DNA from 3 places in the Enterococcus sp. S86.2 genome. Region 2 is predicted to be linked to each of the others. Evidence: predicted binding sites of a transcription regulator. Region 2 holds the regulator's gene; each other region holds the start of a gene.
What was found. Region 2 encodes LexA, which represses DNA repair genes until DNA is damaged. Its sites were predicted from a motif close to CNAACANNTGTTNG; they were not measured.
Positions count from the first base shown of each region.

Region 1: the regulator LexA is predicted to act here: its motif matches at 2,641-2,654, upstream of recX (recombination regulator RecX).
Region 3: the regulator LexA is predicted to act here: its motif matches at 5,214-5,227, upstream of recA (recombinase RecA).

Region 1 is NZ_CM206813.1:1,267,124-1,277,520, reverse strand. It holds gene ntdP (nucleoside tri-diphosphate phosphatase) at 33-566, opposite strand; gene mutY (A/G-specific adenine glycosylase) at 670-1,815, opposite strand; gene recX (recombination regulator RecX) at 1,799-2,587, opposite strand; gene rlmD (23S rRNA (uracil(1939)-C(5))-methyltransferase RlmD) at 2,789-4,162, shown strand; gene lacD (tagatose-bisphosphate aldolase) at 4,304-5,275, opposite strand; gene AC6R0T_RS05945 (tagatose-6-phosphate kinase) at 5,299-6,231, opposite strand; gene lacB (galactose-6-phosphate isomerase subunit LacB) at 6,264-6,779, opposite strand; gene lacA (galactose-6-phosphate isomerase subunit LacA) at 6,795-7,223, opposite strand; gene AC6R0T_RS05930 (DeoR/GlpR family DNA-binding transcription regulator) at 7,235-7,993, opposite strand; gene AC6R0T_RS05925 (DeoR/GlpR family DNA-binding transcription regulator) at 8,167-8,922, opposite strand; gene AC6R0T_RS05920 (PolC-type DNA polymerase III) at 9,162-10,397, opposite strand, start outside.
Region 2 is NZ_CM206813.1:1,493,555-1,503,951, forward strand. It holds gene nth (endonuclease III) at 1-482, opposite strand, end outside; gene AC6R0T_RS07030 (DnaD domain-containing protein) at 487-1,179, opposite strand; gene AC6R0T_RS07035 (RidA family protein) at 1,297-1,674, opposite strand; gene AC6R0T_RS07040 (Fur family transcriptional regulator) at 1,671-2,114, opposite strand; gene cysK (cysteine synthase A) at 2,326-3,258, opposite strand; gene AC6R0T_RS07050 (glucosaminidase domain-containing protein) at 3,446-4,336, opposite strand; gene tkt (transketolase) at 4,584-6,578, opposite strand; gene AC6R0T_RS07060 (DUF896 family protein) at 6,667-6,909, opposite strand; gene lexA (transcriptional repressor LexA) at 7,079-7,699, shown strand; gene AC6R0T_RS07070 (hypothetical protein) at 7,819-8,031, shown strand; gene AC6R0T_RS07075 (hydrolase) at 8,343-8,963, shown strand; gene AC6R0T_RS07080 (hypothetical protein) at 8,983-9,348, shown strand; gene AC6R0T_RS07085 (alpha/beta hydrolase) at 9,360-10,142, shown strand.
Region 3 is NZ_CM206813.1:192,349-202,745, forward strand. It holds gene yfmH (EF-P 5-aminopentanol modification-associated protein YfmH) at 1-1,229, shown strand, start outside; gene ymfI (elongation factor P 5-aminopentanone reductase) at 1,232-1,957, shown strand; gene AC6R0T_RS00855 (helix-turn-helix domain-containing protein) at 1,978-2,886, shown strand; gene pgsA (CDP-diacylglycerol--glycerol-3-phosphate 3-phosphatidyltransferase) at 2,919-3,497, shown strand; gene AC6R0T_RS00865 (competence/damage-inducible protein A) at 3,934-5,169, shown strand; gene recA (recombinase RecA) at 5,388-6,428, shown strand; gene AC6R0T_RS00875 (C39 family peptidase) at 6,480-8,087, opposite strand; gene AC6R0T_RS00880 (ABC transporter permease) at 8,462-9,406, shown strand; gene AC6R0T_RS00885 (carbohydrate ABC transporter permease) at 9,420-10,346, shown strand; gene AC6R0T_RS00890 (ABC transporter substrate-binding protein) at 10,365-10,397, shown strand, end outside.

The sequences.
Region 1 (10,397 bases), 230 kb from region 2:
ACTATCCCACACAAAAATGCAGGATAGTTTTTTTATTTTCGTGACAATTGCTTGTAGCGGTCATACCAAATATCGATATAGCCTTCTGAAAAAGGACCTTTACCATTATTAATCCAATCCACTAATATTTTGACGTTTTCTTTTAAAATATAATCAACGTCTTTGGGATAATGCATGAGTTTACTATGTTGCTCATATTCATCCACATCTAGTAGCCGCTTTTCACCATCAGGAAAAACCTTGATATCAAGATCATAATCAATATACTTCAAGGCCTCCTCATCTAATAAATAAGGTGAAGCTAGATTACAATAATAAGAGACACCTTTTTCGCGAATCATGGCAATGACGTTGAACCAACACTTTTTATGAAAATAAACGATTGCAGGTTCTCTAGTCACCCATCGTCTACCGTCAGACTCTGTCACCAGTGTGTGGTCATTTACGCCAATCATCGAATATTCGCTGGTTTTTAAAACCATTGTATCTCGCCACGTACGGTGCAAATTGCCATCATGTTTATAACTTTGGATTGTTACAAACTCGCCTTCTTTTGGAATTTGCATACTCTAACCTTCCCTTTTAACCGTGATGGTATGTTGGGTATGTTTTACACCGACATCGTAATTATTATAGCAATAAAAACAAAGCTTGACTAGAAATGTTTATTCACTGTTTGCTTTTTTCCAATAGGCCTACTAACTTTTGCTGCGGTTTCGGGAATACATAGGTGTCAAACTCTTTGATTGGGACAAATCGCCCCCTTAAAGGCTTGGCAAAATTTGATTGGGCTACGCCATAAAAAAGCAATACATGCCATTTTAAATGACTAAAAATATGTTTGATTTCGCCTAAATGTCGTTTTTGCCAAACGACATTTTGCGGCAAGCTGGCTGGTAGCGGCACCTCTTCTGCCACACTAAAAAGATCAATAGGGGCAGCATTTTTTGCAAAGTTTTTTTGTGTTATTTCAAAGTCTTGCCGACTTACTTCAATTAAAGGAAATGTCCACATTTTTGCTAAGAGTCCTTCATCAGGCCGCTGTACTAAAAGATATTCTCCACTATCATTAACAACGGCAACGGCAACGTAATATACGTCTTTTGGTTTAGTAGCTTTAGTTTTAACCGGAAATTTTTCTTGTTGTTGTGTTTTATAGGAAAAGCAAAAGTTTTTTAAAGGACAACTAAGACACTCTGGCTTTTTAGGCGTACAAACCCCTGATCCAAGATCCATCAAAGCCTGATTAAAATCTCCTGGTGCACTGGTTGGGATCAGTTTACGCAAAATTTCATCAAAAATCTTGCGACTAGCTGGTTTGGCAATATCTGAGTCGACACCGTACAAGCGACTGATTACACGCATTGCATTGCCGTCAATTGCCGGTTCTGCTTTTTGAAAAGCGATGCTGGCAATCGCGCCGGCGGTATACGGTCCAATTCCTTTTAATGAACGAATAGCTTCAATGTCGCTTGGAAAAACACCGTCAAATTCTGTCATAATTTGTTGGGCCGCTTTTTTTAAATTACGTGCTCTAGAATAATACCCCAGTCCCTCCCAAACTTTTAAAAGTTCTTGTTCATCGCTTTGGGCTAATGCTTTTATTGTGGGATATTTTTTTGTAAACCGATAAAAATAGGCAATTACCGTATCCACTCGGGTCTGTTGCAACATAATTTCTGAAATCCAAATAAAATACGGATCATTTGTCTGCCGCCACGGCAAGTTGCGTCGCTCATTTTCATACCACGAGATAAAGTCTGTTTGAAGCTTTTTTATTTGCTTTTCATTTAAGTACTCATTCTGTCTGCTCATCGATAAACTGCTGAATCTCCTCTAATGCAAAACCCTTTTGATAAAGACTTTGTTTAATTTTTTGATTACGAATGTGGGGCGCTTTATTTTGATGACGCCGCCACAGTTTCTCACCAGCTTTTTTTAGGGCTTCTATTTCCGTTTCTTCATCCATCTCTAATTCTAGACTATCCAATACAGCTGATGCTACATCGCCACTGAAACCTTTTTGTCTTAAGGAAAGCTGTAATTTTTGTTTTGTTTCCTTGAAACTTTTATTGTGGATTTTCTTAAGAGCCTTTTCAGCAGCACGCTGGGCTACTGAAAACTGTATTTTCTCATTATAAAGACTAAGTGCAGCGTCAATTACTTCTGGTTTTAACCCTTTTTGTTGCAACTGTTGTTTTAATACACTGGGACCTTTATCACTTAGTCGCATTTGTGTCCGAACATAACTCTCACCATAGACTTTATCATCGAGCACACTTAAGTCTTTTAAATGACGAATGATTTTTTCTCGATCAAAACTTGGAATTTCACGTTCCTTTAAGTAACTGCGCACTTCTTTTTCAGAACGCAACTGGTAACTAATATAATTTAGCGCAAATTGAACACCGATATCGTAATGGGCATTTTTTTTTATCTCTTCAACATCTTTTTCATCTAATTCCATTCCCTTTAATAAGCGGAATTTGATTAATAAATCTTCTGAGACTCTTAGTGAATTGCCGTCTGATAAGTCGACTTCATAAAAACCATGTTTTGCCTTGGCTACTTTTGCAACGGTAAGCATACAGACGCCTCCTCTTTCAATATTTTATCAGGTCAACTCTACAAATTAACAAGCGAATGTACGTTTGTAGTGTATCACAAAATACCGTGGGGCCAAAGCTTTCTGGATTGTTTTGTTTCATGAATTAGTGTGTTAAGATAACTACAGTAAAACCAACAGAAACGCGGAGCTTATTTTTACCGCTAAAACAAGGAGTCTTTTATGGAACAAGTTGTGAAAAATGGTCAAAAAATCAACGTCACGATTAAGCGTCTAGGCATTAACGGCGAAGGAATTGCATATTTCAGACGTTTAATTATTTTTATCCCCAAAGCTTTACCCGGTGAAAAGATCCAAGCCAAAATTACCAACGTCACTGCAAAGTTTGCTGAAGCGCAGATTATTCAAATAATCAAAAAAAGCCCAGATCGCATTACTGCTCCTTGTGTTTTTTATGATCGTTGTGGCGGCTGTCAATTACAGCACCTATCATATAATAAACAATTAGATTTTAAACGCGATTTATTGCAGCAAGCTTTAACGAAGTTTAAACCAGCTGGCTATAAAAATTACGAGTTAAAAGAAACCATTGGGATGCAAGAGCCATGGCGCTATCGCAATAAAGCACAGTTTCAATTACGTTATAATTTTAAAAAACAAAAAGCAGAGGCTGGTCTTTATGAAATTGCCTCCCATAACTTAGTAGCAATTGATAATTGTATTGTCCAAGAACCAGATACCCAAACACTCATCAATACTGCTGTCCAACTCATTAACAAATATCAAATCCCTATTTATGACGAAAAGAAGAATAGTGGTATTTTAAAAACATTAATGGTACGTAAAGGAATTAAAACTGGCGAAATTCAACTCGTCTTGATTACCCACACGAATAAATTACCCCAAAAAAATAGTTTAATTCGCGAATTGACGCAACGTGTGCCCCAACTTGTTTCTATCATGCAAAATGTACAAAATAAGAAGACTTCTTTGGTTATGGGGGATACAACTGAACTCTTATGGGGAAAAGAAAGTATCGCTGAAGCATTAGATGATTTAAAATTTGATTTATCAGCGCGAGCTTTTTTCCAATTAAATCCCTACCAAACAAAAATTTTATATGCTGAAGCCCGGCGTGCTTTAGCACTATCACCACAAGAAACGTTAGTGGATGCTTATTGCGGTGTAGGAACTATCGGATTATCCATGGCTAAAATTGCCAAAGAAGTTCGGGGCATGGACACCATCCCACAAGCGATTGAAGATGCCAAACGGAATGCCAAACGCTTAGGGGTTACGAACACGCATTATGAAACCGGCACAGCTGAAGAGCTTTTACCGAAATGGTTAAAAACAGGGTTTCAACCCGATGCAATCGTGGTCGATCCCCCCCGAACTGGATTAGATCAAAAATTATTACGCGCGTTAACACAACAACCAGTAAAAAAACTCGTCTATGTTTCGTGTAATGTTTCGACTCTGGCCAGAGATTTAGTTAGTTTGGCTCAGGTTTATAATATTCATTATTTACAATCTGTCGACATGTTCCCACAAACAGCTCGTTGTGAAGTCGTGGTAAAAATGACAAAAAAATAGCCTTTATCCTAATTGACTAAACAGAATAACCAACCAGAAACTATTTAAAAAAGCGAGACTAAATGTCGTAATCCGAATTTAGTCTCGCTTTTTTTATGCAGAAAAAAACCGCCAAAATGACGGTTCTAAAAGTTGATAAAATTATAATTTAACCGGTGTTGCAGTTGCTTGGAGTACTTCGTTTAATTCTTCAATATTTTTACGGCCTTGTGTTTGCATCCATTCTCTCGCTGCATCTTCTCCACCTGTGATAAAAGGTTCTACGCCGTTTGCCCAAGTCGCGCGACCACATAAAACACCGTTAAATGTTGAGCCTGCTTCTTTGGCGAACTTCAATGTTTCTTGGAACAATTCAGCTGTAACACCAGCTGATAAGAAGATAAATGGTAAGTCAGTTGCTTCTGATTGTTCTTTGAAGTAAGCCATAGCTTCTGCTTTTGTATACGCCACTTCACCTTTTGCGTAACCTTCTACATAGTTCATATTAACCGGAACTTCCATTTTTAAAACATCAACGCCATAACGTGGTTTTGAAAATTCTTTCATCATTTCAATTACTTTATGTGGTTTTTTAACCGCGTATTCTTTGGTGCTGGCATCCGCATCATTGGCATCATAAGAAACCAATTCCAAGAAGAATGGCAAATCTTCTGCGGCACATTCAGAGCCAATTCGTTCCATGAAGGCTTTCTTTTGATCGTTGATTTCATCACTTTCATCTACATCGTAGTAAAGTAAGAATTTACATGCATCTGCGCCTGCTTCTTTTAGACGTTTCACTGACCAGATAGACAAAATGTCTGGCAAGCGTCCTGGGGTTGAAGCATCGTAGCCTGTTTTTTCATAGGCTAACAATAACCCTGCGTTTTCGTCGCGAACTTTAGCAGCTGGTAAGCCATATTCTGGGTCTAATAAAATAGATGAAGCATATTGGGTTAATTCAGAAGACACGATTTTTTTGAAGTCTTCGATTTGAACTGCTTGTGCTTGTGTATCTTGGTATTTATTAATCATTTTCTTTAAAGCACCACGTTGGTCGATCGCAAGGGCAGAGATCACACCATTTTTGTCACTTAATTGTTTGATAAAGGCTTTTTTTGCTTCTGTTGTCATTGTATATTCCTCCTAAAATTTTTCTATACTAAAGACACTTTTAATTGATCGAATAATTTTTGATAATTATCCAAATTAACGTGCCCCGTTACAGCTTCTTGCGCATTAAGCATACCCAAAACATTGGCTTTTTTCAAGATATCACTATCTGAATCACCGTTGTTTATTGCAGATGTCAAGCCGGCAACAGTAGAGTCCCCTGACCCAACTGGATTGACAACATCAATTTTTGGAATTTCAACACGATAAAACTTGTCATGATGTTTTGCAAAGGCTCCTTTTGCTCCCATCGAAACAACAATCCATTCAATCCCAGCAAACAATTCATCTTGTAGCGTTTCTTTTAAAGTATCAATATCATCAGGAACTTCTTTTCCTAATAAATCGGCTAACTCTTCTGTATTAGGTTTAATCAATAGTGGTTTTGCGTCACTTTCTAGCACTAATTTTAACGATTCCCCAGAACAGTCTAAAATGACGGGCTTGTTATTTTCGTTACAAATAGCGATCATTTTAGCGTAAAAATCTTTTGGCAAGCCGGCTGGCAAACTGCCAGAAAAAGATAAGATACTGGCTTTATTCACCAAATCAGCAAAATGAGTTAAAAAGACTTCTGCTTCTGCGGCTGAAATAACTGGTCCACTTTCTAAAATCTCTGTTTGCATCCCTTCATGTAAGACGGCAATACAGTTTCTAGTTTCACCATTAATTTGGCTAAAAGAATGGGCAATATTGACCTCATCTAAATCTTTTTTGATACTCTCGCCTAAAAAACCACCTAATAGACCACTGGCTGTGACATCGTCTCCTAGTTGTTTTAAAACGCGGGTTACGTTTAGCCCCTTACCGCCAGCAGTTTTTCTTACGTTTGTTACACGATTGACTGTGTCCAGTTTAAACGTTTCAAGGGGATACGAGATATCAATCGATGGGTTCATCGTAATCGTTACGATCATAGCAATCCCTCCATTTATTTTTTAATCAATTATTAGTCGTGATATTCGCCACGATCCCATTTTGCTAAAAATTCATCGAAGTAATGCGCATCTGCTTGTTCTGGTTTTAATCCTTCAACGGCATTAATTTTTTCAATTAACGCTTTGTTTTCTGGTGTTTCTTTATATTCTGCTTTAATGAAAGCTTCAATAATATCATTGATTAAAAATTCACCAGTAATTTTTCCACCAAAACCAATTACATTGGCATTTAATTGTTCTTTTGAATAAATGGCAGTCGTCATGTCCCGCACTAGGGCAGCACGTACACCGGGCACTTTATTGACAGAGTTTGTGATCCCAACGCCGGTACCACAAATCGTCACACCAAGGTCTGCAGCCCCGCTTGCTACTGCTTCTCCGACGCGTTTACCGTAAATTGGATAATGGGTCCGAGTAAAATCATACGTGCCACAATCTATTACTTCGTAACCTTTACTTTTCAAAAAATCAGAAACTGCGATTTTTGTATCTGTGACAATGTGGTCACAACCAATGGCAATTTTCATTATTCATTCCTCCTTTTACGCCATTTTATTTAACATATCCACGCGAATTTGATGACGGCCACCGTCATAGTGAGCAGATAAAAATTCTTTGACAATATTTTTTGCCAACTCTTCACCGACAATTTCAGAACCAATCGTAATCATACGGGCATTGTTGTGTTCTCTAGTCATGTATGCAGAACGTTCATCAGAGACTTCTGCAGCGACCATGCCTTTAACTTTTGTGGCTACCATAAAACTCCCCGCACCGTAACCATCAAAAGCAATTCCCATTGAGCCTTCGTTTTCTTTAATATCATTTGCGATAGCTAAAGTTGAATCAACGAAATCTGCGGCTGGTGTTTCTGTTTTATCCACGACTTCAAAACCTTCGCCAACTAAATACTCTTTGATAATATCCTTCAATTTCTTTGCCTGTGCATCTGAACCTAATACAACACGCATTTTATCTCCCCTTAATGAATAATATTCGTATATTGCCCATAGTGATTTTTTACACTGTCACTAATTGTGTCATCGGTATACAAAGCATTAATTTCTTTCAAACTATAAAAATTATAAAAATCACTATGGTTAAACTTATTCGCATCGGCAACCAAAAATTTTTGTTGGGCTTTGTCTAGCACCAGTTGTTGAAACTTTCCTTCTTCGATACTAAAGGTAGACACATATTCTTCTGTAATACCATTGACCCCCACAAATGCTTTTTGAATACTTAATTTTTGGATTGTTTCATTGGCAATGGAGCCAACGAAAGCACCGGTAATATTGCGATATTCTCCCCCGATTAAGTATAAATCATGTTTTTCATTTGCCGTTAACAAATTAAAAACCGGAAGACTATTGGTAATAACGCGTAAATGTTTGGCCGGTAAATATTTTGTCATTAACTCAATTGTCGTACCCGGCCCAAGAAAAATAGTATCATTTTCTTGAATTGCCGCTGCTGCTTGTTGGGCAATATATTCTTTCTCACGACTATGAAGTTGCTTTTTTTCACCGTGGGATAACTCAACTGGACATTCATTTTCAAAGTCGAGACTTTTAGCGCCCCCGTGAACCCGAATCAATCGGTTTTGAGAAGCCAATTCATCTAAATCACGGCGAATCGTCATATCAGAAACTTTCAATTGTTCCTGAATAAATTTCACCGTCACAACACCATGCACTTCACACAATTCAATAATCGCTTGTTGGCGTTTTGTTTTGAGCATCTCATCACCTTCCTTCGTTATAATAAAACATTTACAAACATTTTTCAACACTTTTATTGGGTTATTGTTTTATTTTTTGCGTTTATTTTTTATTAAACGGTATCATTTTTGTACAGAAACAAAAAAACAAACACTTGTAGGACTACAAGTGTTTGTTTCAGGCTTTCGTTTTGTCAGCCTTTGATAACAGAAACCTTATCTTCAAAGATTTGACTGCTATTGTATTCGTCTTGATTTGTGATAACAGCACTCACATCTTTTAAGCGATAAAAAGTATAGAAGTCTTCTTTATCAATTTTTGAAGTATCCATTAGTAAATAGCGGGCAAAAGAATTTTGCAATGCAATTAACTGTGTTTGGCCTTCTTCGATGGTAGCTGTCATAATTTTATCTTCTTTTAGTGCGTTACAACTAAAAAAACTCTTATGAAAATGCATGTCAGCTAAAGCGATATTTGCGATTTCGCCAAAAAATGACCGCGTGCGCATCCGCATTTCGCCACCAATTAAATATACTTTCAAATTTCCCTGTTTTTTACTAAGTGTTTCAAAAACTGGTAGACAATTTGTAACTACCCGTAGTGAGTTATGCTGAATTAATTGAGCTAAGACTTCGATGGTGGTACCCGGACCTAGAAAAATCGTTTCATCTTCTTTAATTAATTCTAGTGCCTTTTGGGCAATTGCTTTTTTTTCGGTCATATTGATAATTTGTTTATCAGAATGGGATAATTCTTCTTGCCGATAAGTATGAACAGTCTTGGCACCACCATGGACACGTTTTAAACGGCCTTGCTCTTCCAATTCTGTCAAATCTCGCCGCACTGTCATATCTGAGACATTCAAGCGCTCTACAATATCAGCTACCCGAATGGTTCCTTTTTCATCAACTAATGATACGATTGCATTAAAACGTTCTTCTTTTAACATCTGCAATCCCCTTTCCGTAAAACATTACTACTTTTAAATAATATTACGCTATTTTAATTGAGATTGATAGTTTTTATCGCTAAATAATGTGCCGTAATCAAAAAAATCAACAAAGAAACAGTTGAAAAATTTTTAGCAAAAATTTACCACAAATTACTTTTGGCACTAAATTTTTCTTCGCCATTTTTAGTATAGAAAAAATCTGAACCAAAGGTAGATACCTTTAGTTCAGATTTAATTTAATCAAACATAGAATCAAATAAAGACAATTGATTTTCATCAGGTAAATCTTTTAAAACACCATTTTCAGACATATATTCAATCAAGGTCTTGGATACTTTCCCACGGTTTGCTAAATCTTCTTTGGAAAGAAACGGACCATCTTTACGGGCTTCAACAATTTGTTTGGCTACGTTGATACCCAAACTTGGTACAGCTCGAAATGGTGCAATTAATTTGTTATCTTCAATGACAAAATTCACTGCATCTGATTTATACAAATCAATCATGCCAAATTCTAAGCCACGTTCTAACATCTCATTTGCTAATTCCAAAACGGTCAACATATTCTTTTCTTTAGTGGAGGCTTCCAAACCTTTATCAGTTATCTCTTTCATCCGATCTTTAACAGCGTCTTTGCCTCGGGTCATAGACACTAAGTCAAAGTCATCTGCTCGTACTGAGAAATAGGCACAGTAATATAAAATTGGATAGTAAACTTTGAAGTAAGCTACCCGCAACGCCATCAATACATAAGCTGCCGCATGGGCTTTGGGGAACATGTATTTAATTTTTGAACAAGAATCAATGTACCAATCAGGCACGTTATTTTCCCGCATAGCTGCAAGATACGTCTCCCGCAAATCATCAGGAATTTTATTCCATTGTCCTTTACGTACTGTTTCCATAATTTTAAACGCCATACCACTTTCAAGGCCGGCATGCATTAGATAAACCATGATATCATCACGACAACCAATTACCTCTGCTAAAGTTGCTTGCCCTTGGCGAATTAATTCTTCTGCATTGCCCAACCAGACATCGGTCCCGTGGGATAGCCCAGAAATTTGTAATAATTCAGCAAAAGTAGCGGGATGCGTTTCTTCTAACATTCCCCGTACAAAACGCGTCCCAAATTCAGGAATACCTAACGTGCCGGTTCGAGAGAAAATTTGTTCCTCTGTCACACCTAAAACATCCGGACCGTCAAAAATGCGCATGACATTTGGATCATCGGTTGGAATTGTTTTAGGATCAATACCAGATAAATCTTGCAACATTCGAATAACGGTAGGATCATCATGGCCGAGAATATCCAGTTTTAAAATATTGTCATGAATGGAGTGAAAATCAAAGTGGGTTGTCTTCCATTCCGCGTTTAAATCATCAGCAGGATATTGAATCGGGGTAAAATCATAAACATCCATATAATCAGGAATTACAATAATCCCCCCCGGATGCTGACCGGTAGTTCG
Region 2 (10,397 bases):
ACTTCAACAACGGTGGCATTTAACTTACAAATTCGCAGGCGTTTTGAGACCCGTTCCACGTGCGTATCAACTGCAATAGCAGGTACGCCATAGGCCTCTGCCAAGACCACATTTGCTGTTTTTCGCCCGACCCCTGGTAAAGATTCTAAAATTTTGCGATCATTGGGTACAGTCCCCCCATACTCTGTCGCAATAATACGAGCGCAGGCCTTTATATTTTTTGCCTTGGTACGATATAAACCAATCGTCTTAATTTTTGCAATAATATCCTCTAACGAAGCCTCTGCTAATTTATCAGCCGTACCAAAATCAGCAAATAAAGCCGGTGTTGCTTTATTAACTGAGACATCTGTCGCTTGAGCACTTAAGATAACCGCAATTAAAAGTTGAAAAGGTGTATTGTAAATCAGTTCACCATGGGCATTTGGAAACATCTCTCCCATGACTTTTAAAGCATAACGAGTTTTCTCAACATTTAACATCTCATTATTCTCCTTTCAACCAATTTTCTAAAGAATAAGGCGAAAGTTCTCTGTTATCATTGTCAGCCGGCTTTGTTTTTTGCTTTTGATAGTGTTGTTTCTCTTTTGCCACATCTTGGCCTGACTGAATATTTTTGCTTCGCCAACTTGACAAGATACTTTCAATATATTGTAAACTGCGAGCATTGTTTAACACCGCTTCTTTTAAGGCTAAAATAATAATTTCTGGACTATATTTATCTTCTTCAAGCCATTGTGCAATTCTTTCGTATTCAAATGACGACAAAGGGCGGCCAAATTCTTGTTGAAAATGCTGAAACATTTGCGCGATTTCTTGTTGCTGCCCTTCTTGGATAGTATTTTCTTTATTTTGTGCTAATAATTGCGCAATTTTCTCAAAGATTGGAGTAAATAAATAGTGATCTTGTTGCTTATTATCCACTACTACTGTTTCAATTTTAATGACTTGTTTTAGAACTAATTGATTTAAAAGTTCAAAGACTTTTTGTTGCGCCAATCCCATCTCAGTTGCAATTTGATTTAAATCAGGAAAGTTGTCTCCTTGTTCATGATGACGATATAATTGCAACCAAAAAATCAATTCATCACTATTCATCCCTAATTGATGGTAGTGATCTAATATCAAATTGGAAATAACTGTTTGTCCAGCAGCAAAATAATCTTCTAAAGCTAACATGGTATCCCTCATTTCTCTATATCAGTATAACGTATTTTTTATCTCACGGCGAAAAAAAAGCCAATCCAAACAGATTCTGTTGGACTGACTTAAATTAATAAAAGTCGTTTAAAAGTACTATTTCACAACTGCAATAATTTCAATTTCGACCATGGCATCTTTTGGTAAAGCTGCCACTTGTAGTGCTGAACGAGCAGGAAAAGAATCATTGAAATAAGTTGCGTAAATTGTATTAAACGCCGCAAAATCATTGATGTCTTTTAAAAAGCAAGTCGTTTTAACAACATCATCCATTGTTAAATCACAACTTTTTAGTAAGCCTTGAATATTTTTAAACACTTGAACTGTTTGCTCTTCAATCGTTGTTCCGACCATCTCTCCTGTATTTGGATCTAGTGGGATTTGACCTGAAGCAAATAAAAAGCCATTTACAATTTTGCCCTGCACATAAGGTCCTATTGCTTGTGGTGCCAAATTAGTTGTTACATTTTTCATTTTTCGTTCTCCTTTTTTTGGCAGTCTGGACATAAGCCGTATACTTCCAAACGATGATCATTAATTTCAAAACCAGTTAATTGACTTGCAGCAATTTCGACATCTTCCAATGATGGATAAAAGAAATCAACTACTTTCCCACAGTTCGTACAAATTGCATGATAATGTGGTTTTGCCGCAAAATCAAAACGACTGGAGGCATCACCATATTTCATTTCTTGAACAAACCCAATTTCAGTAAATAAGCGTAAATTATTGTAGACTGTTGCAACGCTCATGCTAGGAAACGCTGGGGATAGCGCATGATAAATTTCATCGGCAGTTGGATGGGATCTATGACCAATTAAATAATCTAAAATGGCTTGTCGTTGCGGTGTCACGCGGATATTATCCTTTTTTAACTTTTCGATTGCTTCGGTGACGCTAAGACGCTCTTCCATTTAATCCCCTCCTCTTTGTATTATTATAGTGTAATCATACTATGAGAAGACTAAAAAGAAAAGTGTCTGTTTAAAATCTCAAACCAAAGAAAACTAAATGATGCAATAATTCAATATAAACCTAATTTGGCAGACTTAAACCGCCAATTTTGGCTAATAAAAAAACCCTCGAATTTGCACGAGAGTTTTTTTAAGCCAAGTTTTCAAAAGATCATTCTTCGTCAAATTGATAAAGAACTGTCGATAAATAACGTTCCCCATTATCTGGTACGATTGCTAGAACCTTTTTGCCCTTGCCTAGTTTTTTAGCAACATCAACAGCAGCTTTAATCGCAGCACCTGAGGAAATTCCTACTAAAATCCCTTCTTCTGTTCCCATTTTACGCGCTGTTGCAATTGCATCATCACTTGAAACAGCCACTGCTTCATCATATACTTTTGTATCTAAAGTATCCGGAACAAAGCCAGTACCAATCCCTTGAATTTTGTGCGGTCCTGGTTTGCCACCTTCTAACACAGCTGATTCTGCTGGCTCAACGCCGTAAATTTTAATTTCTGGATAAACGCGGCGCAATTCATGTCCTGCTCCAGTAATCGTACCACCAGTACCAATACCAGCAACGAATGCATCTAAACCACCAACGCCAAACGCATCAACAATTTCTTTACCGGTTGTTTTTTCATGAATTTCTGGATTGGCAGGATTTTCAAATTGCAATGGTAAAAAGTAGCCGTTTTCTTTTGCTTCTTTTTCAGCTCGCTTGATAGAACCCGTAATTCCTTCTGAACCCGGTGTCAAAATTAATTTTGCACCATAAGCTTGCATTAATTTGCGTCTTTCAACGCTCATGGTATCCGGCATAACTAAAATGACATTATAGCCTTTTGCGGCACCAACCATCGCTAAACCAATCCCAGTATTTCCAGAAGTGGGTTCAATAATTGTCCCGCCAGGTTTTAAATTTCCTTGTGCTTCAGCCTTTTCGATCATACTTTGAGCAATACGATCTTTCACGCTACTACCTGGATTGAAAAATTCTAATTTTACATACAATTCAGCATCATCACTCGAAACCAAATGATTCAGTTTCACAATGGGAGTCTGACCAATTAAATCCAAAACAGATTGATAAATTTCACTCATGCTACTTCCTCCTTGTATTAGCTGAAAAAACAGCTGTACTTATTAGTATAATAGCGAAATTATCACCATTGTGCGAATAATTTGTCTTAAAAAAAACTATTCCTACAATCAGAATTCAAAAATTCATTACGAAAATGATTTTTGTAAAGATTGAAGAAATAGTCAAAATTTATCATCTATTTTATGTTTAGACGTTGAGTTGTTGGCCAACCATGATAGTATCACTTGATAGACCGTTATTTGCCATCAATTGCTCTACTGTTGTACCGTACGTTGCGGCAATATCCCAAAGTGTATCACCAGAAACAACGGTGTACACATTTCCTGTCGTTTGACTTTGAGAGGCTGCTACTGTGTTTTCAGCAGTAGATTCAGTATTTGTGTTTGTTTGTGTTGTATAACTTGTTTGAACATAACCAGAAGCTGGCGTATCATATTGGGTCAAATTATAAGCAGCAATTAGATAATTCAATTTTTGATTATACGTAGGATCAGTGGCATATCGTCCAGTTAGATAAGCGGTCGCATCTAGATAGCTTGCAGTGTTACTCTTCCAAGCACCGGCATAATGAGCTGTTCCAGTAGCGAAACTTGTGCTGCGTAACACGTAAGCGTGATCAGCTAAAGATTCCCAATATGAATTATACTGACGGAAAGGTTCATTCATCGTTACCCATTGGCCGTTCAAATATTCTTGCGTTGGAAAAGTTACGGATTGGCCATTATAAGCACCTTTTACACCAAACAAATTATAATACGGCGCCTGTGCAAGAACAGATGAACCATTTCCACTTTCTAGTACTGCCTGCGCAATCATAACAGAGGCATATAAATCGTTCTCCTGGGCAATTTGAGAAGCTGCTGCCCCAATTTGATTAATCAAATTGGCCGTATTGTCAATTCCTTGATTCTCCAATTGAGCTGCCTGGGCACTCTGAGCAGGCATAAGTGCCATCACTCCAGGAGTACACGCTAACCCCACGCCAACTAGTGACATGGCTTTTTTACCAGTGAATTTATACTGAAAGGTGACTTGCTTTTTTTGATGTCTTTCACTACGGGTACGATACTCTGACATTTTCTTCCTCCTGAAAAAACTTATATAAAATTAAGATAATTATAAAGATAACTAAGTATATGTATTATAGCTTGAATTTTTTGGCTAATCAAATGTTTCCCCCTTTGTAACAAATATTTAATATACGCAACATTAAAAAGTTTTCTTAACGTCTTTTCTGACAATCTGCCTAATTTTACCAAAAAACAAAAAGACTCTTTATAAACTGCTACAAAAAAGCAATTTACAAGAGTCTTTTAATGATTAATTACAAGGAATTATAAACATTAACGACATTTTCAACAGTGAAGCCAAATTCACTAAGCACTTTTTCACCAGGAGCAGAAGCACCAAAATGATTAATTGCAACTACTTTTCCGGCAAAACCAGTGTATCTTTCCCAACCAAACGGAGAAGCAGCTTCAATCGCCACACGATTTTGTACCGCTTGAGGTAAGACACTTTCTTTATATTCGGCACTTTGAGCTTCAAATAAATCAAAACTTGGCAGTGATACAACCGAAACATCTTTCCCAGCCTTCTGCAATTCAGCTTGAGATTTTACAGCTAAATCAACTTCAGAACCAGTTGCAATCAAGATGCCTTCAGGTGTTTCACCTTGTTGCGGTGAAACAACATAGCCACCTTTAGCCACATTTTCATCTGCATTTTCTTTTGTACCAGGTAAAACAGGTAAGTTTTGGCGACTTAAAACTAAAACAGTTGGTTTATTTGTTGTTGTCATAGCAATTTTCCAAGCTGCTCTTGTTTCATTTCCGTCAGCCGGACGAATAACTTGAACATTTGGTATGCAACGCACACTTGCTAATTGTTCAATTGGTTCATGAGTTGGTCCATCTTCACCAACAGCCACTGAGTCATGGGTTAAAACATATACAACAGGTGCATTTTGAATCGCTGATAAACGCAATGCCGGACGTAAATAATCCGTAAAGACAAAGAATGTTCCACCATAGACACGGGTACCACCATGTAATTGGATACCGTTCATAGCAGCTGCCATAGCAAATTCTCTAACACCAAACCAGATATTCCGTCCTTCGTATTGACCCGGTTCAAAATCTTTTTCTGCAGCTACCATCGTATTATTCGAAGATGATAAGTCTGCCGAACCACCCCACAGACTTGGAACTGCTTTAGATAAGGCTTGAATCATTTCTTTACTTGATACACGACTTGCTTGAGCGGTGCCTTCTTCATAGACAGGTAATTTGTCATCCCAATCAGCTGGAAGTTCGCCGGCAAATGCTGCTTTAAATTGTGCCGCTAGTTCTGGATAGGCTTGGGTATATTCGGTGAAAACTTTATCCCAGGCATCTTCAGCTTTTTGTCCCCGATCGTTGATCGTTTCTTTAAAGCGTGCCGCTGCTTGTGCTGGCACGGTAAAATCTGGATATTCCCAACCATAAGCTTTCTTAGCCGCAGCAATTCCTTCTACTCCCAATGGGGCACCATGAACTTTATTCGTACCTTCATTTGGTGCACCAAAGCCAATAATTGTTTTCACTTCAATTAATGATGGTTGATCCACGTTTTCTTTTGCTTTTTCTATGGCTGCTGAAATTTCTGCTAAATCATTACCATCTTTAACTAAAATATGTTGCCAACCATAGGCTTCAAAGCGCTTGCCAACATTTTCTGTGAAGGCTTTTGAAGTCGGTCCATCTAAAGAAATATCATTTGAATCATACAAAACAACGAGTTTGCCTAATTTCATGTGACCAGCCATAGAAGCAGCTTCTTGTGAGACACCTTCCATTAAGTCGCCATCACCACAAAGTGCATACGTGTAATGATCAACAACATTGAAATTATCACGATTATAAGTCGCTGCTAAATGCGCTTCGCTCATTGCCATTCCGACTGCCATGGCAATCCCTTGACCTAAAGGACCAGTTGTTGCTTCTACACCATCAGTATGATTTACTTCTGGATGCCCAGGTGTTTTGCTATCCCATTGACGGAAATTTTTCAAATCATCAATTGTGACGTTATATCCTGCACAATGTAATAAACTGTAAAGTAAAGCCGACCCATGTCCGGCAGATAAAACAAAACGATCACGGTCTGCCCAGTTACGAGAAGTTGCTGGGTTAATTTTCAAATGTTTTGTCCAAAGAGCGTAAGCCATTGGCGCTGCCCCCATTGGTAAGCCTGGGTGACCAGAATTTGCGGATTGAATCGCTTCAATACTTAATGTACGTAAGGTGTTAACGCTCAATTCATCGATTTTATCAAACAATTGTGCTTCCTCCTGTTTTTAGGTTTTTTTTACCTTTATTATTTACATCCCTATTGTATAGGATTATTACCGGAAAAGCAATTAAATATCAATCTCGATTGTGTAAACCTTTTTCTTTTTGAATTTGTTTTAATTTATCTGGCGTTACGTCGTTTCCTTTAGGATCAACAACCTTCATGCCTTCAATATGATGCCGCATACCGGAGCGGAAAGCTTTTAGATACTCTTCGCGTAAATTTTTTTGTTCCCGTGTTTCTGCATCAGTTAGACCAGCTTCTTTTTTCTTTTTTGCTAGCGCATTAATTCGTGCTAATTTTTCTTCTGATAGCATTTTAAAATCCCCTTTTTATTATGAACGTTAAATTCTTTGAGTGACGCATATCTTTCCTTATCTTAGCTAAAAAAAAGCCTGGTGACAACTACAAACTCAAAGCGAACATCTGTTTGATTTGTTTTATACTTTATGCTAAACTAAAATTATTAAAGAAAGAAGGTGCAGTATGGCTAAACGCACAGAAAATCGCCAAATTGAAATTTTAAAATTTATTCACGATCGCGTCTCGCAAAAAGGTTATCCTCCTACTGTGCGAGAAATTGGTGAAGCAGTCGCTTTGTCTTCCACATCAACTGTTCACGGTCATCTTTCCCGTTTAGAAAAGAAAGGCTTAATTTTACGTGATCCTACCAAACCACGGGCAATTGAATTAACCGAATTGGGCCTTGAAAAAATCGGCGCTCAGCCGGAGACAATTCCGATGCTTGGGGTTGTAACAGCCGGCGAACCAATTTTAGCAGTAGAAGAAGCATCGGATTTCTTTCCCATTCCACCTCATTTATTAAACGACAGTGGTTCTTTGTTCATGTTAACGATCCGCGGTGAAAGTATGATTAATGCTGGCATTTTGGATGGTGATCAAGTTATTGTTCGGAAACAAGCTGCCGCAAGTAATGGTGATATTGTGATTGCCATGACTGACGAAGACGAAGCTACTTGTAAAAGGTTTTTCAAAGAACGTGACTATATTAGACTCCAACCAGAAAATGATTATATGGAGCCTATCATTTTGCCAAATGTTAAAATTTTAGGTTTGGTAGTTGGACTTTATCGGGATTTACTCTAGAACGAATAATAAATCTTCGAATTTTTCGAGGATTTATTTTTTTACTTTACAAACCGAACATACTTTCGTATAATCAACATACAAACATTTGTTCGTATATTTTAATTGAGGTGAAAAGGATGAATACAATTCGCAATATTTCTTTAATCGTTTTAGGTTTAATCGTCAGCTTTGTCATTAGTCATTATGGTGTTGCTCTAGCCGCTTTGATTTTTGTTCCCCCTTTTTTAGTCTGGTTTGCCTTATGGGACGAAAAAAAATATCGTCAAAGTATTCGTAAATTTTATCCTTACAATCAAAAACCACGGGATACCTATCATCAATACAAATAATTTTTAGTAATTATTACAATGGGTTACTTTGACCAATAATTTTTAAGGTTTGACAGATTAGTCTTGAGACTTTTGTGTCAAATCTTTTTTATTTGTTTTATACGTAGAGTATTTACAATTGAGCTGCTATTCCAATCCATATTTACCCTAATGACTGCCACTATCTTTTTTAAACTTTTATAATTCAAATGAAAATTTAAGCGCTTACTATTTTAAAGTCGGATTATTTCCCTTATTTAAAAAACGGCAGTATATTGGTTTTGAGGTAAAAATTTTCATTCTATTAAATAGCATTAAGGAGGAATTTTATTATGACAAGTTATGAACCTAGAAATCCCGAAAAAGATGAACTGCTTTCGCCGGAAAACAGCGTTTTTGTACTAATTGATTATCAGCCTACACAAGTAAACTCCATCAATTCAATGGATCGCCATGAATTAGTTGAAAGTATTGTAAATTTAACAGCTTTGATGCGGGCTTATAATGTCCCTACTATTGTTTCAACGGTCAACGTAGCAACCGGACGTAACAAAGATACTATTCCCCAATTAAAAGAACTAGTAGCTGATTTGCCAAGCTATGACAGAACCTCCATTAACGCATGGGAAGATCGCGAATTTAATGACGCCATTAAAGCAACGGGTAAAAAGAAAATTATTATTGCCGCATTGTGGACAGAGGCTTGCTTAACTTTTCCAACCTTGGATGCTTTAAAAGAAGGCTATGAAGTCTATGCTGTCGCAGACGCAGTTGGTGGAACAAGCAAAATTGCCCATGAAATGGCACTTCATCGTGTTGAACAAGCTGGTGCTAAAATGACCTCCTTTGCGCAACTTGCTTGCGAATTACAACGAGATTGGAATAGAAGCAATACTGCAGCAAAATTTGTGAAAGCCATGCAAGACAAAGGAATTTTCTTAAAATTAGAATAGTAAAAAAGGAGTAATTTTCATGTTAGATATTCAAGGTTCGCTAAAAAATTTGTCCTGGACAGTAGAACATCACTTTTTGCATATAAAAAATCAGCATCCTTTCATGCGTGCTTGGGCCGTTCAATTTGAATTAGCGTATACTGATTTTCGCGTGATTCAATTAGCGTTGCAATTAGCAGAAAATCAAATGGCGCTCTTAAAGACTTTTACAGCACAATATGATGCAGTCTATCAATATGAAATGGCTTTTGCCAGTGGTGGCTTAGAAGGTTTCAACGAAAAATTCACTTCTATCGCAGATTACGACAAAGCACAAAAAGCTTTACTTACCACCATTGATGAAATCATGCAACTTCAACCTGACGATGCCAATGATTTAATTTAGGAGCGATGAAAATGAAAGTAGTAAATGATATTGTCTATGATATGGGAAATGATTTAAAGTTGGATACCTACGCTCCAACTGGTGATTCCAAAGCTGTTTTACTCTTGATCCACGGGGGCGGTTGGTTTCGTGGCGATAAGGAAAAAGAAAATTTTCTGGCTGAAAAGTTTGTGGAAAATGACTTTTTTGTAGTTGCTCCAAACTATCGCCTTGCACCTGCTCACCTTTATCCTAGCGCTTTGACGGATATTTTCAATGTCTATGCTTGGGTTAAAAACAATGCTGACTTAAAAAATAAGCTAGTTTTTGCTTTAGGTGCTTCAGCCGGTGGAAATTTGGCAGTTGAACTGGCCTTACAAAAAGGAATTCCCGCTGCTTCTTGGTCAGGGATTATTGATTTATATGATTGGGTGACAAAACACCCCGAAGTGAAAGCAGTTATGAATAAAGAACAACACTTCGATGAACACGAAAGTCGCGAAATCGACCAAGATGGCAGTAATGATCAATTCTATAAATGGTTCATTTTAAACTACGTTAGAAATGATTTAAATTTGTTAAAAGCGGCTACGCCCTTAACACGAATTACAGCTAACAGCGGTCCTGTATTTTTAGCTAATTCGTTGCATGAACTCGTGCCGATCAGCGGTGTTTTAAAATTACAACAAGGACTCGCCACAGTTGGTGTTGAAAGTTGTGTTAAACTAATTGCTGGCACCATTCATGGTGAGGGGTACTGGGAGAAAACACTGAATCTTACATTAGCTTTCTTTAACGAACAGCTAGGAAAATAAATAACTCTAAATTTTTACGGCCTTAAAATATTGGGTAATACCAATATTTTAAGGCCGTTTTACTTTAATTATTTGCGATAAAAGGTTTTTATATAGCAATATCTGCTTTATTACTATATTCCAAGGTTTAAGTTAAAAAACTGCTACCTACTTTTACTTTAAAATTCGCAGTTTCTATTTTTCATTAACCACATAGTCATACTTCTTTAAATGCTTGAATTTTTTGTCGTTCTATAAAGGTCTTCGTTTTGGTTA
Region 3 (10,397 bases), 1.3 Mb from region 2:
TCTACTTACTGCCAAAACCCGGGTTTCATAAAACTTATGGGTTATTTACAACCGATTATGGCTCCATTGACAATCGCTTTATTCCACTAGGGGAAAAAGAATTTATTACTGTGCCAGATGGCATTGCGCACTTTTTGGAACATAAAATGTTTGAAAAAGAAACAGGAGATGTTTTTCAAGATTTTGGCAAACAAGGCGCATCGGCCAATGCCTTTACCAGCTTTACGAAAACCAGTTACTTGTTTTCAGCAACGGATAATATCGATTTAAACGTGACGACTTTACTGGATTTTGTGCAAGCCCCATATTTCACAGCTGAAAGTGTGAATAAGGAAAAGGGAATTATCGGTCAAGAAATTCAAATGTATCAAGATGATCCGAATTGGCGGCAATTTTTTGGCATTATAAACAACTTATATCCAGAGCATCCCTTACACATTGATATTGCCGGAACGGTGGAAAGTATTGCTGAAATTACAGCTGAAGATTTATACACCTGCTACAACACTTTTTACCATCCTAGCAACATGAAATTATTTGTGGTGGGCAACATTGATCCAGATAATATGATGACGCTGATTAAAGAAAATCAAGCGGGCAAAAAATTTTCAACTCCACAACCGATAAAACGCGAATTTCCCGCCGAAACGCTAACAGACATTAAAAAAGTCGATCGCTTAGAAATGCCTGTGGCGCGAGCTAAAGGCATTTTGGGAATTAAAATGTTGACGGCTGATCTTCCGACAGACAACAAGGATTTATTACGTTTCAAAACAGCCGCTAGCTTGTTGTGGCAGCTGCTTTTAGGTACCACTTCTAAAAATTATTTGCGCCTGTATGATGAAGGGGTTATTGATGATACGTTTGGTTATGAGTTTAATTTGGATCGCACCTTTTGCTTTGCTGATTTTGGCGGCGACAGTGACAAGCCGGCTGAACTTACCAAAGCCGTAAAAGAAATCTTACTCCATTACGGCGAGGATGAAGAAATTAACGAAGCCAACTTATCTTTATTGAAAAAACGGATGCTAGGGAAATTCTTCCAGTCTTTGAATTCCTTAGAATATATTGCCAATCAATTCAACCAAAATTTATTTGGTGAATTGACGTTGTTTGATTTGCCCCAAATTATTCAGTCGATAACCTTAGAAGATATTTATACCTGTGGCCAGCGGTTAATAAATGCAGACGCTATGAGTGAATTTTTCATGTATCCTAAGGGGGAGTAAGCATGAAAAGTGCACTTGTAATGGGGGCTAGCGGCGATATTGGTGAAGCGATTTGTCGCGCTTTAGCCAAAGACGGCTGGTCGTTATATTGTCACTATCATCGCAATGAAGAAAAAGTATTAAAATTTGTTAGCGAGTTAAAGGAAACCTATCCCCAGCAAGATTTTTTTATGGTATGCTTAGATATGCTAGAAACCCCCGATATTCCGTCATTTTTGGCGGGTTTGTTTCAAGTGGATGGCATTGTTTTTGCCGCCGGTTTTACCAAATATGGTCTGCTTGGTGAACATACACAACAAGACATGCGGCGTCTGTGGCAGCTGCATTTGGAGACACCGCTGCTGATTTTGCAGGGCTTGGAGGAAAAATTGCGGCGTTCTAGCCAAGCAAGAATTGTTTTTGTCGGCTCTGTTTATGGTTTAAATGGTAGCAGCCTAGAAACTGTTTACAGTGCGGTTAAAGGCGGGCAGCAAAGTTTTGTCAACGCCTATGCAAAAGAAGTGGCCGCTAATGGCTGTACGGTTAATTGCATTGCACCAGGAGCTGTTGCTACGAAGATGAATGAAGATTTCACAGCAACTGAATTAAAACAATTAATAGAAGAAATCCCGCTAGGAAGACTAGCATACGCTAAGGAAATCGCGGCAGCTGTAGCCTTTTTATTTCAACAAGATGCGCAATATATTACCGGTGCGACAATTCCTGTGACAGGAGGCTGGCTGCATTAAAGACTGGAGAGAATGTGTAAGTGGCAAATGAAGCAACAACGATCGGCACAAGATTACGGCAAGCCCGTTTAAATAAAAATATTTCACTGGATGAATTACAACAAATTACCAAAATTCAAAAACGCTATTTAGAGGCAATCGAAAGCGGCGAATTCGATCTGTTGCCGGGTTCTTTTTACGTGCGGGCTTTTGTGAAGCAGTATGCCCAGGCAGTCGGAGAAGATGGAGACAAATTAGTCGCCGTATTAGCAGGCAAAGAAACGCTAACGCCGCCACCGCCAAAACGACCGCAGCCAGAAACCATCCAAGGCTCTAGAAAATCGTTGCACGTAGAAGAAAAAACCGGCAACCCGGTTATGCGGTTGTTACCGGTCATTTTCTTTGGGTTGGTTGCGTTGGTTATCGTCGTGATTGTATTTTACATGACGTGGCAAGATCGCAATAATCAAACGCCAATGATTGCGGACAATTCTTCAGTGGTAGTGGATCAAGCAACAACTACCACGAGTAAAGTAGCTGAATCTTCCACCAAAGAATCGACAGCAAAACCAGCAGAATCCACGAAAGAATCTGAGAAAAAAGAAAAAGAAATGGCGGTAAAACTAGATAGCAATACGCAAACAGAAGCTGTTTTCAGTTTGAGTGATGCCAAAGGTCCAATTAAATTAGATTTTGTTGGCAATGCCAATGGTCCTTGTTGGATTGGGGTATTAGTTAATAATGGCTATGTTTACCAATATACATTGCAAGCAGGAGAAACACAGTCAACGACTTTACCTGAAGCTGTGACCAATGTGACCATCGTTTTAGGTGCAAGTGGCAACTTAAGTATCAAAGCCAATGGCAAAGACTTGAATTATACAGATCCTAATATTCCGGCTTTACGGAAAAATGTAACATTGGCAATTAATTATCAAACGGCTGAATAGACGGTTTTAAGTAGAAAAGGAGATTTTTTCAATTGAATTTACCCAATAAGTTGACGGTTATTCGAATCTGTATGATTCCACTTTTTATTTTGATTTTGGTACTGCCTTTTAATTTTGGCACGCTAGTACTCGGAACAACTGAACTACCCATTACCCATTTAGTCGCAGCGATTATTTTTGCTGTCGCAAGTTTTACCGACTGGCTAGACGGTCATATCGCCCGTGCTCGTGGCTTAGTTACAAACTTTGGTAAATTTGCGGATCCACTAGCAGACAAAATGCTCGTTATGACAGCTTTTATCTTGTTGGTTGACTTGAACAAAGCTCCTGGTTGGGTTGTCGCAATTATCGTCTGCCGTGAATTAGCAGTAACAGGATTGCGTTTATTATTAGTCGAAGGCGGCGAAGTGATGGCTGCCGCATGGCCAGGCAAAGTAAAAACAGCTACTCAAATGCTTGCGATTATTTTCCTATTTTTAAACAATATGCCCTTTAACTTAATCGGGCTACCTGTTGATCAAATTTTACTTTATGCCTGCCTGATCTTCACGATTTACTCAGGTGTTGATTATTTTGCTAAAAATACCGCGGTCTTTAAAGGCTCGATGTAAAAATCAAGGCTTTTGGAGCTTGCTCAGCTTTTGAGCGTTAAGATGGGGTTTCAATAAATTGCCTTTCAAATTTCTTGAAATTTCAGCTTAAGGCCGATAAAGCTAGTTTAAAAAGCCAGACATGAAGAAAGGTTTTGTAAACTTGCTCAGCTTTTGAGCATTAAGATGGGGTTTCAATAAATTGCCTTTCAAATTTCTTGAAATTTCAGCTTAAGGCCGATAAAGCTAGTTTGAAAAGCCAGACATGAAGAAAGGCTTTTGCAAACTTGCTGTGAAGCGATTTATTCATGTGGAATTTTTATAGTTAAATAAAACAAGTGGGGATTTTTTTACTTCATAACCCCAGCTGAGAAATGAGGTGCTGTAAAATGAAATTTATTTTGCAGGACCTCATTGTTTTTTTTACAAAATGCGTATATGAAAGTGAGGAGCTAGTATGAAAGCAGAAATCATTGCAGTGGGAACAGAAATTCTATTAGGCCAAGTCGTCAATACGAACGCGACTTTTATCTCAGAAGAATTGGCGGACCTGGGAATTGAGGTCTATTATCATAGCGTGGTGGGGGATAATCCCGCCCGTTTAGAAAACTTGCTGCAGATAGCAGATGAGCGCAGTGATCTTGTGGTGTTATGTGGTGGTTTGGGGCCGACGACTGATGATTTAACAAAAGACGTGGTCGCAAAACACGTTGGTCAAAACTTAGTCGAAGATTACGCTGGTCGCAAAGAATTAGATGCTTTTTTTACGAAAGCCAAACGGGAAATGACACCGAATAATTTAAGACAGGTACTCATTTTTGAAGACGGAATTGCCCTGCCAAATGAAACGGGTCTTGCCATTGGCATTTTTTATCAAAGTGCAACGACAGCCTTTTTACTTTTGCCCGGCCCGCCTTCAGAATTGCGTCCGATGTTTTTACACCACGCTAAACCGCTTTTAGAAGAAAAATTTCCTCAAACAGACCAACTGATTTCGCGGGTATTGCGATTTTACGGCATTGGGGAATCTAAATTGGTGAGCCAGTTAGCTGATTTAATTGAAAAACAAACAAACCCCACGATTGCGCCTTACGCCAAACCTAATGAAGTTACGCTGCGACTGACAGTTAAGGCACCTGATAAAGCAATGGGCATGAAATTATTAGATGAAACAGAAGCTGCAATCAAAAAGGAGGTGGGGGAATACTTTTACGGCTACGGTGAAGAAAATTCATTGGAAGCAGTGGTCGTAAAATTATTGCAGGAAAAAAATTGCAGTATAACAGCAGCGGAAAGTCTAACGGCAGGACAATTCCAAGCAACCCTCGCCAATATCAGCGGCGCTTCGAAAGTTTTTGCTGGTGGTTTTGTAACTTATGCAAAAGAGCAAAAAGAAAAACTCCTTCAAATTGATGCAGCGCTATTGCAAGAGTACGGTGTGGTCAGTGAAGCCTGCGCCAAAGCAATGGCTAAAAATGCCCGAAAAATTATTGGTGCGGACTACGCATTAAGTTTTACTGGTGTGGCAGGACCAGATGAGCTGGAAGGTCAGCCAGCTGGAACAGTTTGGATTGGTTTGGCAAGTGAAACAGAGGTTACGGCCCACTTGTATCACTTCACCCGTGATCGCGCCTATGTACGTCATAGTGCAGTTATGGCGGGCTTAGATTTATTGCGGCGTGCAGTTTTGTAAATAATTTTCCAAAAGCGAACAAAAGATTAATATCTTTTAACATGCGAAAATACGTTCGCTTTTTCTTGCTTTTTTAATTTAGAAAGGCTATTATTAAAGCTGTGATAAGGAGTTGTTTTTCCTTACCAGTTGCACAAGTTTTTATGTTTGGTTACAAGTTTCGCTTCAAAAGATGAAGCTTTTGGTAAATAGATGACAAGATAATGGAGGGAATTCATTTGGCAGACGATCGCAAAGCAGCCTTAGATGCTGCGTTAAAGAAAATTGAAAAAAACTACGGTAAAGGCGCCGTGATGAAATTAGGAGAAAAGGCAGATCAACAAGTTTCCACTATTCCAAGTGGTTCGCTAGCTTTAGATGTAGCCTTAGGTGTTGGCGGTTATCCTCGTGGGCGAATTGTTGAAATTTACGGTCCTGAAAGTTCTGGTAAAACAACCGTTGCGCTACACGCGATTGCGGAAGTGCAAAAAAATGGCGGGACAGCTGCTTTTATCGATGCAGAGCACGCGTTAGATCCATTGTATGCACAAAAATTAGGCGTTAATATTGACGAGTTACTATTGTCACAACCAGATACAGGGGAACAAGGATTGGAAATTGCGGATGCTTTGGTTTCCAGTGGTGCCATTGACATTGTTGTTATCGACTCGGTGGCAGCTTTAGTACCTCGGGCAGAAATTGATGGTGAAATGGGGGATGCCCATGTTGGTTTGCAAGCGCGTTTGATGTCACAAGCATTGCGCAAACTTTCAGGCTCCATTAATAAAACCAAAACAATCGCAGTCTTTATTAACCAAATTCGTGAAAAAGTCGGCATTATGTTTGGTAACCCCGAAACAACACCAGGTGGACGGGCGTTGAAATTCTACGCAACGATTCGTTTAGAAGTTCGCCGTGCAGAACAATTAAAATCTGGGACAGATATTATTGGGAACCGGACGAAAATCAAAGTTGTTAAAAACAAAGTAGCGCCACCTTTTAAAATAGCTGAAGTTGACTTAATGTATGGTCAAGGTATCTCGCAAGAAGGAGAGCTTTTAGATATGGCGGTAGAACAAGATATCGTTGATAAAAGCGGTGCTTGGTATTCTTACAAGGGCGATCGTATCGGCCAAGGTCGTGATAATGCCAAAAACTACATGAAAGAACATCCTGAAATGAAAGCTGAAATCTCAACGCGTGTCAGAGAAGCATATGGCATCGGAGATGGTAGTGAAGTAACTGTTGAAGAAGCACAAGAAGAATTACCTTTAGATTAATTTAAACAGGACAAAATCCCCGCGAAAATTTTTTCGCGGGGATTTTTTGTCTTATCTCACTAAAACAGCAAGCCGGGAAACATTATAGGCTGTTTCAAAAGATTTTCCAGCAATCCAGCCGGGGCCAAAAACAGGATCGACCACGTGATAAAAGCCATCTTTATAACCGTCTAACGTTACGACATGACGATTCCAAATGGCATCGCCCCAAAACATGCGTTTGTGTTCTGCTGGTGCAAAAGCATAGGTAACCCAGGTTACAACAGGATTGCCCTTGGCTATTTCACCTTTTAAAGTTTGAATAGTAGCACCGGAAATATTTGTGAGTTTGCCACCGTTTTGATTGCCCCATTTAACGACAGGACTTGGATTCATTCCTTGGTAAGTTCCGTTGACGTTATGGCGCCATTCACCAGAAAATCCGTTATTGGGATTATTATTTGGTGATAAGGGCATCGATTTAACGAAGGTCATCAAATTTTGATTGGTTGCAATTTTTTTGTAATGGAGGGCTTGTAAAAGTGAAGTGCCTTCACATAACATCGTATTGCCTTGGCTAATAAAAGGCACACCTAACAAAATCGTTTTATTTGGTTTTGGTGCAGCACTAATTGCTGTAGCACCACTATTAATATAGCCCAACCAGGTTCCTTTTTGATTGTAAAGGGAGTAATAAGTAGCGCCGTTAAAATGTTTATAATAGCCCTTGGCTAAAATGGGTTGTTTGGCAATGCTTGTGGCAGAGCTTTTGAATTGCCAATTAAAATTTCGCCAGACCGACCAATTTTTCGTAATTTTAACGTATTTGTTAAAGTTGTGATAATAACCTTGGGCAGCGACTTCTTTTACCCCGCCAGCATTCAAATAGCCAAGCCATTTGTTGTTATTATCATAAAGAGAATAATAAGTGGCGCCATTAAAGTGAGTGTAATAGCCGGTCACTTTAACTACCCGATCACTTAATGTTGCAGCTTTGTATTTTGCTTTTCCAGCAAAATTATTCCAAATAGTCCAAGTCGGTTGGGAAATGGTGACATATTTTTGCATTTTGTGCCAACTACCTTGAATGGGAGTTGTTTTAGTTGCTGCGGCATTTAAATAGCCCACCCATTTGTCTTGATTATTGTATAAAGAATAATAGTTCGCGCCATTTTGATGGGTGTAGATGACTTTTACGTGAAGTAATTTCATATAATAACGGGAACTAACAGCGCGCTGTTGCCAAGAAAAGTTTGACCAGATAGCATAATTTTTATTGGTAATTTGAACGTAAAAATTTGCCCCTTTAGCTTTAACCGGACTAGCGACTGCTGTTTTTTGGCTAGCAGCTTTTACAGGAGTCACTTGTTGTGGGGTACTTTTAATTTTAGCCGCTGTTTTTACTTGGGGCATAACTTGTTCTTTACTGATTGAATTTGGTGTAACTTGATTGGTGGTAGTGGTGGTAGTTTGCTCTGTGGAAATTGCCGCGCTATTTTTACTAGTTGAAACAGACTCAGACAGGGCAGCAGTTTGACTACTATTTTCAGTAGAGGTCGGTATCGTCGTATCTGAACTATCCTGCGTAGCTGCGATTGTTTTTGCTTGTGTTGAAAGGCTGCCAATGCTTAAAGCTGCTAAAAGCGCTAAGCTTGCAAACACTATTTTTGTTTTCTTCATTTTCTTAACTCCAAACGTCACTTTATTTCTCAAACAGCTGTTATTATACACCAGCGCTAAAAATACTGGAAATAATAATTGTTATCTCTTAGCTGTAAGTGCGGTTTAAAAGAATATATCTTTAATAGTAGACAAAGTAAATTTAAGGATAAGTTTTGTTATCTTAAAATAAAAACAGGTCTGCAGTTAAGGTTACTAGCGTATTTTAAATGTGAACAAAATATGAAAAAAGATATACCATTTCTAAAATTTGTTGCATTTTATCTAAAGTTTGTTCCTTACCTCTTTGTTTTGAAAGCGGTATTATTACTACGTCAGGAAGGCCCGTAAGATTAAAAAGGCCGTGATGCAGAAAAATATAAGGAGGTTTAAAGATGAAGAAAAAGAAAAAAGCGAGCTTTTGGCAAAATGTGTGGCGCTATAAAGCTTTGATTTTAATGGCGTTACCAGGATTTGTCTGGTTTATCTTCTTCTTTTATATACCAGTATTTGCTAATGTGGTGGCTTTTAAAGATTTCCACATTTCGCCAAATGGTTTTATTGATAGCTTGATGACGAGTAAGTGGGTAGGCTTTGATAATTTCAAATTCTTATTTGCTTCAAAGGATGCTTGGTTAATTACCCGCAATACAATTGCCTATAATGTCGTTTTCTTAGCCTTTAACTTATTCTTTGCGATTGCTTTTGCAATTATTATGAGTGAATTACGCAACAAAAAATTGGTGAAAGTTTATCATACGATGTCACTTTTACCTTACTTTTTATCTTGGGTTGTAATCGGTTACTTTGTATATGCCTTCTTAAGCCCAGACAAAGGGATCTTCAACTTATGGTTAACCAATAACGGTAAAAATCCGATTAACTGGTATACCGATCCAACTTGGTGGCCATTGATTTTTGTTGTGATGAACGTTTGGAAGAGCCTAGGTTACAACAGTATCATCTATTATGCTTCTGTCATGGGGATTGACCCAACATATTATGAAGCGGCAATGGTAGACGGTGCTTCAAAATGGCAACAAATTAAAAACGTCACGATTCCGCAAATCGTACCAATGATGATGGTCTTATTGATTTTAAACATCGGGGGGATTTTTAGAGCCGACTTTGGGATGTTCTACAACTTGCCACGTAATAATGGGGCCTTGTATCAAGTGACGTCTGTTTTAGATACGTATATTTATAACGGCTTAACGGCAACTGGTGATATCGGGATGTCTTCTGCTGCTAGTTTATACCAATCTGTTGTTGGGGCGATTTTATTATTAGGAACAAACTTCGTGGTTCGTCGGATCGAACCAGATTCAGCATTATTCTAAGGAGGAGCGACACATGCGTAAAAAAGAAAAAGTCTCAAAAGTGGAAATTCGTTCCTTTAGTCCCACTGTTAACATTATCTTCAATATCGTCATTGCATTATTTGCGATTTCGTGTGTACTACCATTTATCTTTGTGGTGATGATTTCTTTGACAGAGGAACATTCATTAGCGGAGTTGGGTTATCGTTTTTGGCCTAAAGAATTTTCAACGGCTGCTTATTCTTATATTTTTGCCGGTAAAATGAGTGGAAAAATCTTCCGTGCTTTTGGCGTAACGATTTTTGTAACGGTGTTAGGAACTGTGGTGAATGCGACGATGACATCGCTTTATGCGTATGTAATTTCTCGTTCTAACTTCCCATTCCGTCGCTTCTTTACTCTTTTTGCCTTAGTTACAATGTTATTTACCCCAGGGATGGTAGCAACTTATTTAATCGTCAGCAATATGCTTTATTTGAAAGATACAATTTGGGCGTTGATTTTGCCAATGGCATTGGGGCCGTTTAATATTTTAGTGATGCGAACCTTCTTTATTAAAACAGTACCAGATAGTATTATTGAGTCGGCTCGGATTGACGGTGCTACAGAACTACGGATTTTTACGAAAATTGTTTTACCTTTAGCAGTACCAGGGATTGCCACGATCAGTTTGTTTGCCGCATTAGGTTATTGGAACGACTGGTTTAATGCATTGCTTTATATTCAAAATGACAACTTGGTACCATTGCAATATTTATTGATGAAAATCCAAAGCAACTTGGATTTTCTAGCCAAAAATGCTGGGATGGGTGCGCAAATCCAAGGTGGACTTGCTGCGTTACCGTCTGAATCAGCCCGCATGGCAATCGTTGTGGTTTCAACATTACCGATCGCATTGACCTATCCGTTTTTCCAAAAATATTTTGTCGGCGGATTGACAATCGGCGGAGTGAAAGAATAAAAGAGTGGAGGAGAAGTAATGAAAACGTGGAAAAAAGTGCTAGGTGTTAGT